2 regions of the Amycolatopsis sp. La24 genome follow, and region 1 is predicted to be linked to the other one. Evidence: riboswitches for the same ligand, from Rfam matches in the RefSeq annotation. Region 1 holds a riboswitch; the other holds the start of a gene.

What was found. A riboswitch is a leader RNA that binds a small molecule or an ion and turns the genes downstream of it on or off. The one in region 1 is predicted to bind cobalamin.
Region 2: another riboswitch for cobalamin. It lies ahead of PUT80_RS18175 (hypothetical protein); the one in region 1 lies ahead of metE (5-methyltetrahydropteroyltriglutamate--homocysteine S-methyltransferase).

The regions. Positions count from the first base shown of each region.
Region 1 covers NZ_JARACH010000032.1:30,992-36,259, reverse strand. Annotated here, with positions in the region: gene PUT80_RS27065 (ribonucleotide-diphosphate reductase subunit beta) at 1-831, shown strand, start outside; gene PUT80_RS27060 (metalloregulator ArsR/SmtB family transcription factor) at 901-1,209, opposite strand; gene PUT80_RS27055 (muconolactone Delta-isomerase family protein) at 1,291-1,578, shown strand; cobalamin riboswitch at 1,653-1,841, shown strand; gene metE (5-methyltetrahydropteroyltriglutamate--homocysteine S-methyltransferase) at 1,956-4,220, shown strand; gene PUT80_RS27045 (cytochrome P450) at 4,478-5,268, shown strand, end outside.
Region 2 covers NZ_JARACH010000017.1:77,113-82,380, forward strand. Annotated here, with positions in the region: gene PUT80_RS18160 (ECF transporter S component) at 1-341, opposite strand, end outside; gene PUT80_RS18165 (ABC transporter ATP-binding protein) at 338-1,936, opposite strand; gene PUT80_RS18170 (CbiQ family ECF transporter T component) at 1,933-3,012, opposite strand; gene PUT80_RS18175 (hypothetical protein) at 2,999-3,649, opposite strand; cobalamin riboswitch at 3,662-3,792, opposite strand; gene PUT80_RS18180 (Gfo/Idh/MocA family oxidoreductase) at 3,840-4,736, shown strand; gene PUT80_RS18185 (GNAT family N-acetyltransferase) at 4,919-5,268, shown strand, end outside.

The sequences.
Region 1 (5,268 bases):
GACGAGCGGCAGATGCTCAAGCGCAACCTCGGCTTCTTCGCCACGGCGGAGTCCTTGGTGGCCAACAACATCGTGCTCGCGGTGTACCGCCAGATCACGAACCCGGAGTGCCGCCAGTACCTGCTGCGCCAGGCGTTCGAGGAGGCCGTGCACACGCACACCTTCCAGTACATCTGCGAAAGCCTCGGCCTGGTCGAGGGCGAGCTGTTCAACATGTACCGCGAGGTCCCGTCCATTTCAGACAAGGACGCGTGGGCGCTGAAGTACACGCAGAACCTGGAGAACCCGGACTTCGAGACCGGCACGCCGGAAGCCGACCAGGCGTTCCTGCGCGACCTCGTGGCGTTCTACGTGATCTTCGAGGGCATGTGGTTCTACACCGGTTTCGCGCAGATCCTGTCGCTGGGCCGGCGGAACAAGATGGTCGGCATCGCCGAGCAGTACCAGTACATCCTGCGCGACGAGTCGATCCACCTGAACTTCGGCATCGACTGCATCAACCAGATCAAGATCGAGAACCCGCACCTGTGGACCGAAGAGTTCCAGGCCGAGGTGCGCGGAATGCTGCAGGACGCGTGCGAGCTCGAGGTGAAGTACGCCCGAGACACCATGCCGCGCGGCATGCTCGGCCTGTCGGCTGACCTGTGCGAGCAGTACATGCACTTCATCACCGACCGGCGCGCCCAGCAGATCGGCCTCACCCCGATCTACGGCGAGAACGAAAACCCGTTCCCGTGGATGTCCGAGGCGATGGACCTGAAGAAGGAAAAGAACTTCTTCGAAACCCGCGTCATCGAATACCAGTCCGGCGGTGCCCTCGACTGGGACTGATCCCGCTCCGGGAAAGACGCTGAAACTCGGCCGCGCTCCTGGTTCGCCAGGGCGTGGCCGAGTTTCGTTTCACGAGGTCTCGTTCGCCGCCAGCACGCTTTCCAGGACGTCCGGGAAACACCGGAAGGCTTCCTCGCGGAGCGAGACGAAGCAGCGGGTGCCCTCGAGACGATGCCAGGTCAGCCCCGCTTCGCGCAGCGTTTTCATGTGATGGCTCAGCGTGGACGGCCCCACGCCGACCTCGAAATCGCCGCGCGGATGCTCCGCGCGGTCCGCCAGCACCGCCATGATCCGCAGCCGGGCCGGGTCGCCCAGCGCCGACAGCAGGCGCGCGAGCGGGACGTCCCGCGGATCCGGGTGGTCGAGGTGGCGAGCCATGGCACCAGAGTACCCAATATGTTCGATGTTCGACGAATATCGATGATAGCGTGGCGGCACGAACCGACCCAGGAGGACGACGTGGACTTTCTGATTCGCATCGACACGTCTCGCGTGTACGAGCTGCCGGACGGCGAACGCGAGGACGTCATCGCGCGGGAGCACGCCCGCGGCCGCGAGTTGATGGCGCAGGGAGTGCTCCGGCACTTCTGGCGGCTGCCAGGGCGGCGCGCCAACGTCGGCATCTGGACGGCCCCGGAGGCCGATACCCTCCACGAGGCGCTTGCCAGCCTGCCGATCTGGAAGTACGCGGACTTCGACATCACCCCGCTGGCCACCCATCCCTTGACCCGGCAGGCAGCGGCGTGACGATCCCGCACTTCGGGACGCGAGCCTGGCTTGTGCCGCGCACGAGCCGGAACCGCTAAGCTCGCCCACGCCACTGGTTCGCCAGGACGCAGCCGCGTCCCGGCGAGGCAACAGGGAACCCGGTGCGATTCCGGGACTGCCCCGCAGCGGTATGTGGGAACGAAAGCTGTCACCGCGAAACGCGGTAAAGCACTGGGCACCCCGCCTGGGAAGCGACAGCCGGTAGGCACGAGCGATACGCCCACGAGTCCGAATACCTGCCACTGGCACGCACGCCGACGGCGTGCGTGAGTCCGGGCCTCGCGGGAAGGGCACCGACCGAAGCACGACTTCCGCGTGCCCGGACTCTTCCGGCGAGCACGTGAGGATGCATTGCTGTGACCACGATCGGCACCACCGTTCTGGGCTATCCGCGGATCGGCCCGGCCCGAGAACTCAAACGAGCACTCGAGTCCTATTGGTCAGGAAAAACCACCGAAGAAGGCCTTCTGACCGCCGGACGGCAGCTGCGCGAGCAAACCTGGACAACCCTGCGAGACCAAGGCCTCGGCTCGATCCCGTCCAGCACTTTCTCGCTCTACGACCAGGTCTTGGACACCACCGCCCTCTTCGGCGCTCTGCCGGAGCGCTTCACCCGCCTAGGCCTGTCCCCGCTGGACACCTACTTCGCCGCCGCGCGAGGAGTCCCGGACGCACCCGCCCTCGAAATGACGAAGTGGTTCGACACCAACTACCACTACCTGGTCCCGGAACTGGGCCCGAACTCCCGCTTCGCACTCACCGGCACCGCCCCGATCGACGAAGTCCGCGAAGCAAAGGCACTAGGCATCACGCCACGCCCGGTACTCGTCGGACCGGTCACTTTCCTACTGCTGGCCAAGCCCACCGAACCCGGCTTCACCCCGCTGGAACTGCTGGACGAACTACTGCCCGCATATGCCGAACTTCTGGGCAAACTGGCCGACGAGGGCGTCGAATGGGTCCAGTTGGACGAACCAGCCTTCGCGACAGACCGAACCACGCCGGAGTTCAACGCACTCACCCGCGCCTACCACTGGCTGGCCAAGGAACCCCACCGCCCGAAGGTCCTGGCAGCCGGATACTTCGGCGGCCTCGGCCGAGCACTGGGCGTCCTGGCCCGCTCCCCCATCGAAGCAATAGCCGTGGACCTGGTAACCGATGAGTCCTTTGTGGACAAAGTTGCAGCAGAAGGAGCACTGCGAGACAAGGAAGTCCTAGCCGGAGTAGTAGACGGCCGAAATGTCTGGCGCACCGACCCAGACGTCGCACTAGCCCGCGCAGCGCAACTGCGAGACACCGCCGCACGCGTGAGCATCTCGACGTCGTGCTCGCTACTTCACGTCCCCTACGACGTGAACGCGGAAACAGACCTCGCCCCGCGCCTCAAGAACTGGCTGGCTTTCGCGAAGCAAAAGGTGGACGAGGTCGTCCTGCTAGGCCGAGCCCTAAGCGGAGAGACCGCAGACCTCGCTCCAGCCCGAGCGGCCGTCACCGACCGAGCCGGAGCCGCCGAACTCAACGACGCCAGCGTCCGTGCACGAGTCAACGCACTCCGCCCAGTAGACACCGTCCGCGCGCCGTATGCAGAACGCGCTGCGGCACAACAGAAATCCCTGAACCTGCCCCCACTACCGACCACCACAATCGGCTCCTTCCCGCAAACCAGCGAGGTCCGCCGAGCCCGAGCCGCACACCGCGCGGGCAAGATCGACGACACCGCCTACCGCACCGCGATGCGCGCCGAAATCGACCGCGTCGTACGGCTGCAGGAAGACCTGGGCCTAGACGTCCTGGTCCATGGCGAACCCGAGCGCAATGACATGGTCCAGTACTTCGCCGAACAACTGACTGGCTTCGCGGCGACCGCCCTCGGCTGGGTCCAGTCGTACGGATCCCGTTGCGTCCGCCCGCCAATCCTCTTCGGCGACGTCTCCCGGCCGCGACCGATGACCGTCGAATGGGCGCAGTACGCGCAAAGCCGCACTGACCGCCCGGTGAAGGGCATGCTGACCGGCCCGGTCACGATCCTGGCGTGGTCGTTCGTCCGTGACGACCAGCCCCTGGCCGACACCGCACGCCAGGTCGCGCTGGCCGTCCGGGACGAGGTCGCGGACCTGGAGGCCGCCGGAATCCGCATCATTCAGGTCGACGAACCGGCATTGCGCGAGTTGCTGCCGCTGCACGCAGCGGACCGTGACGCGTACTTCGACTGGGCAGTGCCCGCGTTCCGGCTGGCTACTTCGGGCGTCGCGGAAACGACGCAGATCCACACGCACATGTGCTACTCGGAATTCGGCGACGTGCTGCCCGCGATCGACGCCCTTGACGCCGACGTCACCAGCATCGAGGCCGCCCGCTCGAAGATGGAGGTGCTCGCCGACCTGAACGAAGCAGGCTTCGGCCGCGGAGTCGGACCCGGCGTGTACGACATCCACTCGCCGCGCGTGCCGGACCAGACCGAGATGGCGGACTTGGTGCGCACGGCGCTCGGCGCGGTCCCGGCGGACCGGCTGTGGATCAATCCGGACTGCGGTCTCAAGACCCGCAGTTACGCCGAGGTCGAGCCGGCGCTGCGGCATCTGGTCGGCGCGGCCCGGGAACTGCGCGCCGAACCTCGCTGACCCGTCCCGGTGCCGGGCAACACGGCCCGCTGCCCGGCACCGGTCCGAGGATCACCCGAACGGCAGGCCCGCGAGGTATTGTCAATGCGTCAATAACGCGGGACCGTGGAGGCGGCCGATACCCTGACCGGGAGGTGGTCGCCATGGCGGACGTGACCGGAAAGACGAGGCTCCCGGCGGCAGGCGGCGCGCTCGGCAAGGTCGCCCACGCGGGGAGCGACGGCGTCACGCGGCTGTCGGAGAACCTGCGCGGCCGGATGCCGCCGCTGACCGCGATCCCGTTGCCGCGCAAGTTCGACGAACGCTGGCTCGGCGCGCGCTGGCCGGTCCGCGAACTCGCGGCGCCCCCGGCGGGCAGCGGCCTGAAACCGGTGCTCGGCGACGACGGGCCGCCGCTGATCGGCCACACGCTCGACGGGATGCGGTTCGGCCTCGACTTCAGCCTGCACCGCTTCGAGCAGTTCGGCCCGGTGTCGTGGATGGGGGTGTTCGGCCAGCGGATCGTGACCCTGTCCGGAGCCGAGGCCACCCAGGCCGCGCTCGTGAACAAGGACAAGGCGTTTTCCCAGGAGGGCTGGAAGTTCTTCATCGAGCGGTTCTTCGAGCGCGGGCTCATGCTGCTCGATTTCGGCGAGCACCACCTGCACCGGCGGATCATGCAGGAGGCGTTCACGCGCGACCGGCTTCGCGGCTACGTCGCGCAGATGGGTCCGGCGCTGCGCGAGGGCGTCGCCGCGCTGCCTTCCGGCCGCCCCCAGCTGTACTGGGCGTTCAAGCAGCTGACGCTGGACGTCGCGACGCAGGTTTTCATGGGCATGCGCTCCGCCTCCGACGCCGAGCGCATCAACCGCGCGTTCGTGGCCGCTGTGCGCGCCGGTACCGCCGTCGTGCGCTATCCGGTGCCTGGCGGTCGCTGGGCCGCGGGTTTGCGCGGCAGGCGGACGCTGGAGCGCTATTTCGGCGAGAACCTGGCGGCCAAGCGCGACGCGGACGGCGACGACCTGTTCTCCGCGCTCTGCCACGCGGTTTCCGAGGACGGCGACCGGTT
Region 2 (5,268 bases), on a different contig from region 1:
ACCCGCCCGGCCAGCACGAGCAGGAAGAAGACCAGCTCGATTCCGCCGGTGCCCGCGCCGAGCGGACGCAGCGCGGCGTTCACCGCGGACAGCACGCCGAGCAGCGCGAGCGCCTTCGCGTCGAGTCCGCCGCTGGACAGTTCCGCCAGCACGATCAGGATCAGCACCGGCAGCGTCACGAGGAAGACGAACGGCGCGTCAGTCACGTGCGCGGAGGTGCCGACGGTGCTGCGGGCCAGCAGCGGCCAGCAGAACATCGCCAGTCCGACCACGACGGCCGCCGTCAGCACCAGCGCCGTGCGGTGCCGGATGCGGACGGCTGGGCCCAGGAAATCGGTCACGCCAGCGCCTTCGCCACCGCGTCCACGGTCAGCCACGGCTCCGGCGCGAGGATCTTCGCCACCTGCGGCGCGAAGGCGGGCGAGGCCACGACGACGTCCGCGGTCGGGCCGTCCGCGACCACTTCGCCCTCGGCGAGGACCACGACGCGGTGTGCGGCGGAGGCGACGAACTCGACGTCGTGGGTGGCCAGCAGCACCGCGTGTCCCTCGGCGGCCAGGTCGGCGAGGATGGTCGCGAAGTGCCGTTTCGCCGGGTAGTCCAGGCCGCGGGTCGGCTCGTCCAGCAGCACGACCGGCGGGGCGGCGGCGAGCTGAACGGCCAGGACCAGGGCGAGTCGCTGGCCTTCGGAGAGGTCGCGCGGGTTGGTGTCGTCTTCGATGCCCGGAACGAGACGGTCGAGGAGCTTCCGGGCGGTGCCTGCGGTGACCTCCGATTCGACGTCGGCTTGGCGGCATTCCGCTCCGACCGAATCGAGATACAGCAGGTCAGACGGGGTTTGCGGGACCAGCCCGACGCGCGTGCGGGCGGCCCGCGAGCGGAGGGTCTTCGGGTCCGCGCCGAGGACGTCGACCGTGCCGTCGGAGCGGGGTCCGCTGCCCTGCAACGCCCACAGCAGCGAGGACTTGCCGGAGCCGTTCCGGCCCATCAGCGCGACGACCTCGCCGCGGTCCAGCCGCAGGTCAACGCCCCGCACCGCGTTCACGTTGCCGTACCGGACCCGCACGCCCCGCGCGGTGAGGACCGCTTCGCCCGAGCTTTGTGCCGCCGCAGCAGGGCGACGCTCGGCCAGGCGTTCCCTCAGCGGGCGGGCGAGCCGACGCGCGTCGCGAACCGACAGCGGCAGCGGCGACCAGCCCGCGAGCCGGCCCAGTTCGACGATCGGCGGCGCGACATCAGTATCGGCGAACACCTCCGCGGGCTGCCCGGAGACGACGGTGCCGTCGCCGGGTAGGTAGAGCAGGCGGTCGGCGTACTGCGCGACGCGTTCCATCCGGTGCTCGGCGACGACGACCGTCGTGCCCAGGTCGTGCACCAGACGCGTGATCGCGGCCAGGACTTCCTCGGCCGCGGTCGGGTCGAGCGCTGACGTCGGTTCGTCCAGCACCAGCACGCTCGGGTGCGCCGTGAGCACCGCGCCGATCGCGACGCGTTGCTGCTGCCCGCCGGAGAGCGTCCGAAGTGGACGGTCGCGGAGTTCAGCGATGCCCAGCAGATCAAGGGTTTCCTCGACGCGTTTGCGCATCACGTCCGGCGCGACAGCGAGCTGCTCCATCGCGTACGCGAGTTCTTCCTCGACGGTGTCGGTGACGAAACCGGCCAGCGGATCCTGTCCGACCACGCCGACGACCGACGCCAGTTCGCGCGGCGGATGCGTCGCGGTGTCGAGCCCGCCGACCTTGACCCGGCCGGCCAGCGTGCCGCCGGTGAAATGCGGGACCAAGCCGTTGACCGCACCGAGCAAGGTCGACTTGCCGACCCCGGTACGGCCGGCGACGAGGCAGAGTTCGCCCTCCTCGATCGTGAGGTCGACGTCCCGGAGCACCGGCCGGTCCGCCCCGTCGTACGTGACGCTGACGTGCGAAAACTCGATCATCGGGCGACCTCCGACACCAGCGCCGGACGCGGCGCGAACCAAGCGGGCAGCACACTGATCAGCACCGCGACGGCCGGCAGCAGCGGCAGCTCCGGCCAGGTCAGCGGGCTGGCCGGGGTGGTGAGCGAAACCGGGTCGGCGAGCAGCACGAGCACCGCGGTCGCGACGCCGCACAGCGCGACCAGCGTTTCCGGCAGCCGCCACGGATCGGGCCGGTAGGTCGTGCGGCGGATCTGCCGTCCGCCGAGGACGAATCCGGCAGCGGCCAGCACCAGACCGGCGATGAGCATCGGCACGCCAAGCCACGACGCGGACCCGTCGAGCACGCCGTAAACCCCGACCGCGACACCCACCAAACCGGCCAGCACGCAGGTCGCGATCAGCATCCGGACGCGCGGGGAGAGGTAGCCGCGCCGCCCGTAGCCGCGCGAATCCATGGCCGCCGCGAGTTGCAGCGACCGGTCCATGGCGTCAGCGAGCACCGGCACGAAAATCCCCTTCACGAACCGGAAGCCGCGCGTCTTCCCGGAGCGCAGCCGCCGCGCGCGACGCACCCGCTGCACGCTCTCGACCAGCTGCGGGGCCACCGACAGCGCGACGGTCACCGCCGTTCCCACCTCATACAGCGCCCCGGGTACCGCCTTGAGCAGGCGTTTCGGGTTCGCCAACGCGTTCGCGGCGCCGACGCAGAGCACGATCGTCGCCAGCCGGAGCCCGTCGTAAAGCCCGCCGAGCAGCTCCTCGGCCGAGGTGGGGCCGAGGAGCTGAATGCCGGCCGCGACGCTCGGCAACGGGATGGTCGGCAGCGTGAACAGGATGTGGCCGCCGTCCTCGCCGCCGATCAGGATCCGGAACAGCACGCGCGATGCCAGGATCACCGCGGCGATCCAGGCGTACATCCGGAACGCCAGCGCCCACGGCGCGTCGCCGCGGCGGAGCACCACGACGAACCCGGCCACCGCGATCACCAGAGCGAGCAGCACCGGATTCGTAGTCCGGCTCGCGGCGACGGCGAGCGCGAGCGCCCACACCCACCACGCGCCGGGATGGAGCGCTCGCGGACTACTGCCCAGCACGCCTGCGGCGCACCGCGACGACCGTCCCGGCCACCACGAGCAGCACGACGACCACGATGCCGATCACCAGTCCCCACGAGAACCCGCTGTCCGAAGTGGACGCCGGAGCCTGCGCGGGCGCATTGGCCTTGCGCACCGGTTCGGTGCGCGGCGGCGGATACTCGGTGTAGGACTTGCCGATCGCGAACGACCAGCCCTCGAATGCTCCGGCGGGCGGCTTCCAGCTCTGCGCACCGACCTGCGCCGACTGCCATTTGCCGCCGTTGGTGGCGGTCCAGAAGCTCCACGACGCCTTCTCCGGCGGCATGCCGGTGCAGGTCTGATCCGCGGGCTTGCTCTCGATCTTGCACATCACGGCCAGGCCGTACTTGCCCGCGCCGGTGATTTCGAAGCCGGCGTTTTGCAGTGCGGTGACGCCGTTTTCCTGCTTGCCCGGCGCGCACCGGATGAGGGTTTCCCCGCCAAGCCCCTGGAAATCGACGATCACCGTGACGCCGTTGTCGTCCTGGCAGTAGCCGTCGGTGCCCTTGCCGGGCGTGGTGGCCGAGGCGGAAGAAGCACCGCCGAGACCGGTAGCGACGAGAAGAGCGCAGCCGGCGAGGACTCGCCCCCAGTGCCGCGCGTGCACGAACCGCATGTCAGATGTACCTCGCATCGATCGGACCACGACGGGCGATCCGGCTCGCGGTCCCTCGCGGGGCCGCTCACGGTTGCGGGCCAGCGCCGGATTCTCACCGGCTTCCCCCGTTCGTGGCGAAGAACTTGTCGACGTTAACGCACCGCAGGCCGCGCCGGAAGCGACCGCGGACACACCTACACTTCCGGGCGTGGGACAGGACCAGCTGCGCGTCGGCCTCGTAGGAACCGGACCGTGGGCCACCACGGTGCACGCCCCCGGGCTCGCGGACCATCCGGGGACCGTGCTCAGTGCGGTGTGGAGCCGAAGGCCGGAGGCCGCCACCGCGCTGGCGCAGGCCTACGACGCCGTGCCCACCAGCGATCTGGACGAGCTGTTCGAGCAGGTCGACGCGCTCGCGTTCGCCGTGCCGCCGACCGTGCAGGCCGAGCTGGCGACCCGGGCCGCGGAGGCGGGCAAGCACCTGATCCTGGAGAAACCGATCGCCCCCGACCTGGCCACGGCGCAGCGTCTCGCGGACGCCGTGACGTCCGCTGGCGTCGCTTCGCTGGTGATGCTGACGCTGCGGTTCGCGCAGCAAACGCGCGATTGGCTGGACGGCGTCACTGCCGCCGGCGGCTGGCGAGGCGGCAGCGTGCACTGGCTGTCGGGCGCACTGCTCAGCGGCAAATACGCGACCTCGGCCTGGCGACAGGATCCGGCCGGCGGCGCGCTCGCCGACATCGGCCCGCACGCGTTCGACCTGCTCGACGCCGCCCTCGGCCCGATCACCAACGTCCTCGCCGCACACCGCGGTCCCGAAGACCTGTGGCAACTGCTGCTCGAACACGAGGGCGGCATCACGAGCACCGCAACGCTCAGCCTGCGCCTGCCGGTCCAGCCGACGGTGGTCGAGTATTCGGTCTTCGGCGAACACGGCCTCCGCACGCTGGGCCGCACCGGCACGGCGAACGACGCGTACACCGCGCTGCTGGACGACTTCGCCGCGATGGTGTCGTGCGGAACGACCACGCATCCCTGCGATGTCCGCCGGGGCGTGCACCTGGCCCAGATCGTGGACCAGGCCCGCGCCGCGCTGAACCGTTAATTCGCTTGCCGGGTCTGAGACGATGAACGGGAAGTTCGTTTCGGACGAAGGAATGCCTATGTGCTCCGCCACGGCCCGCCCCGGCCGCCTGGCCTGAGCTGTTCGGCCTGCGCGCCCGGCGTGGGGTTGCCAGTTGTTGTGCTGCCCGCGCATTCCTTCTTCGCGAAAGGCTTCCACCAGAGATGTCCGCCCTTCAGGCATACGTCCGCGCGACCGCACCGATCGGCCGCGAAACCGAGCGAATCGGCCCGTTCCTGGCGACTTTCGCCAAGGACAGCTCTCATCCGATGGCGAACTACGCCATCCCCGACGACGGCGCGAACCCTTCGTCCGCCGAGATCGCTCTCCTGATTTCCGCTTACCGGCAACGAAATCTCCTGCCCCGGCTGGAGTTCTTCACCGACGCCGCTCCCCACGCCGAGGCAGCGCTCGTCGCCGCCGGATTCACGCTTGAACGACGCGTGCCGGTGATGACCTGCGACACCGAAGACCTCGTCGATTGTGTTGCGCCAGAACACATTCAGCTGCGCGA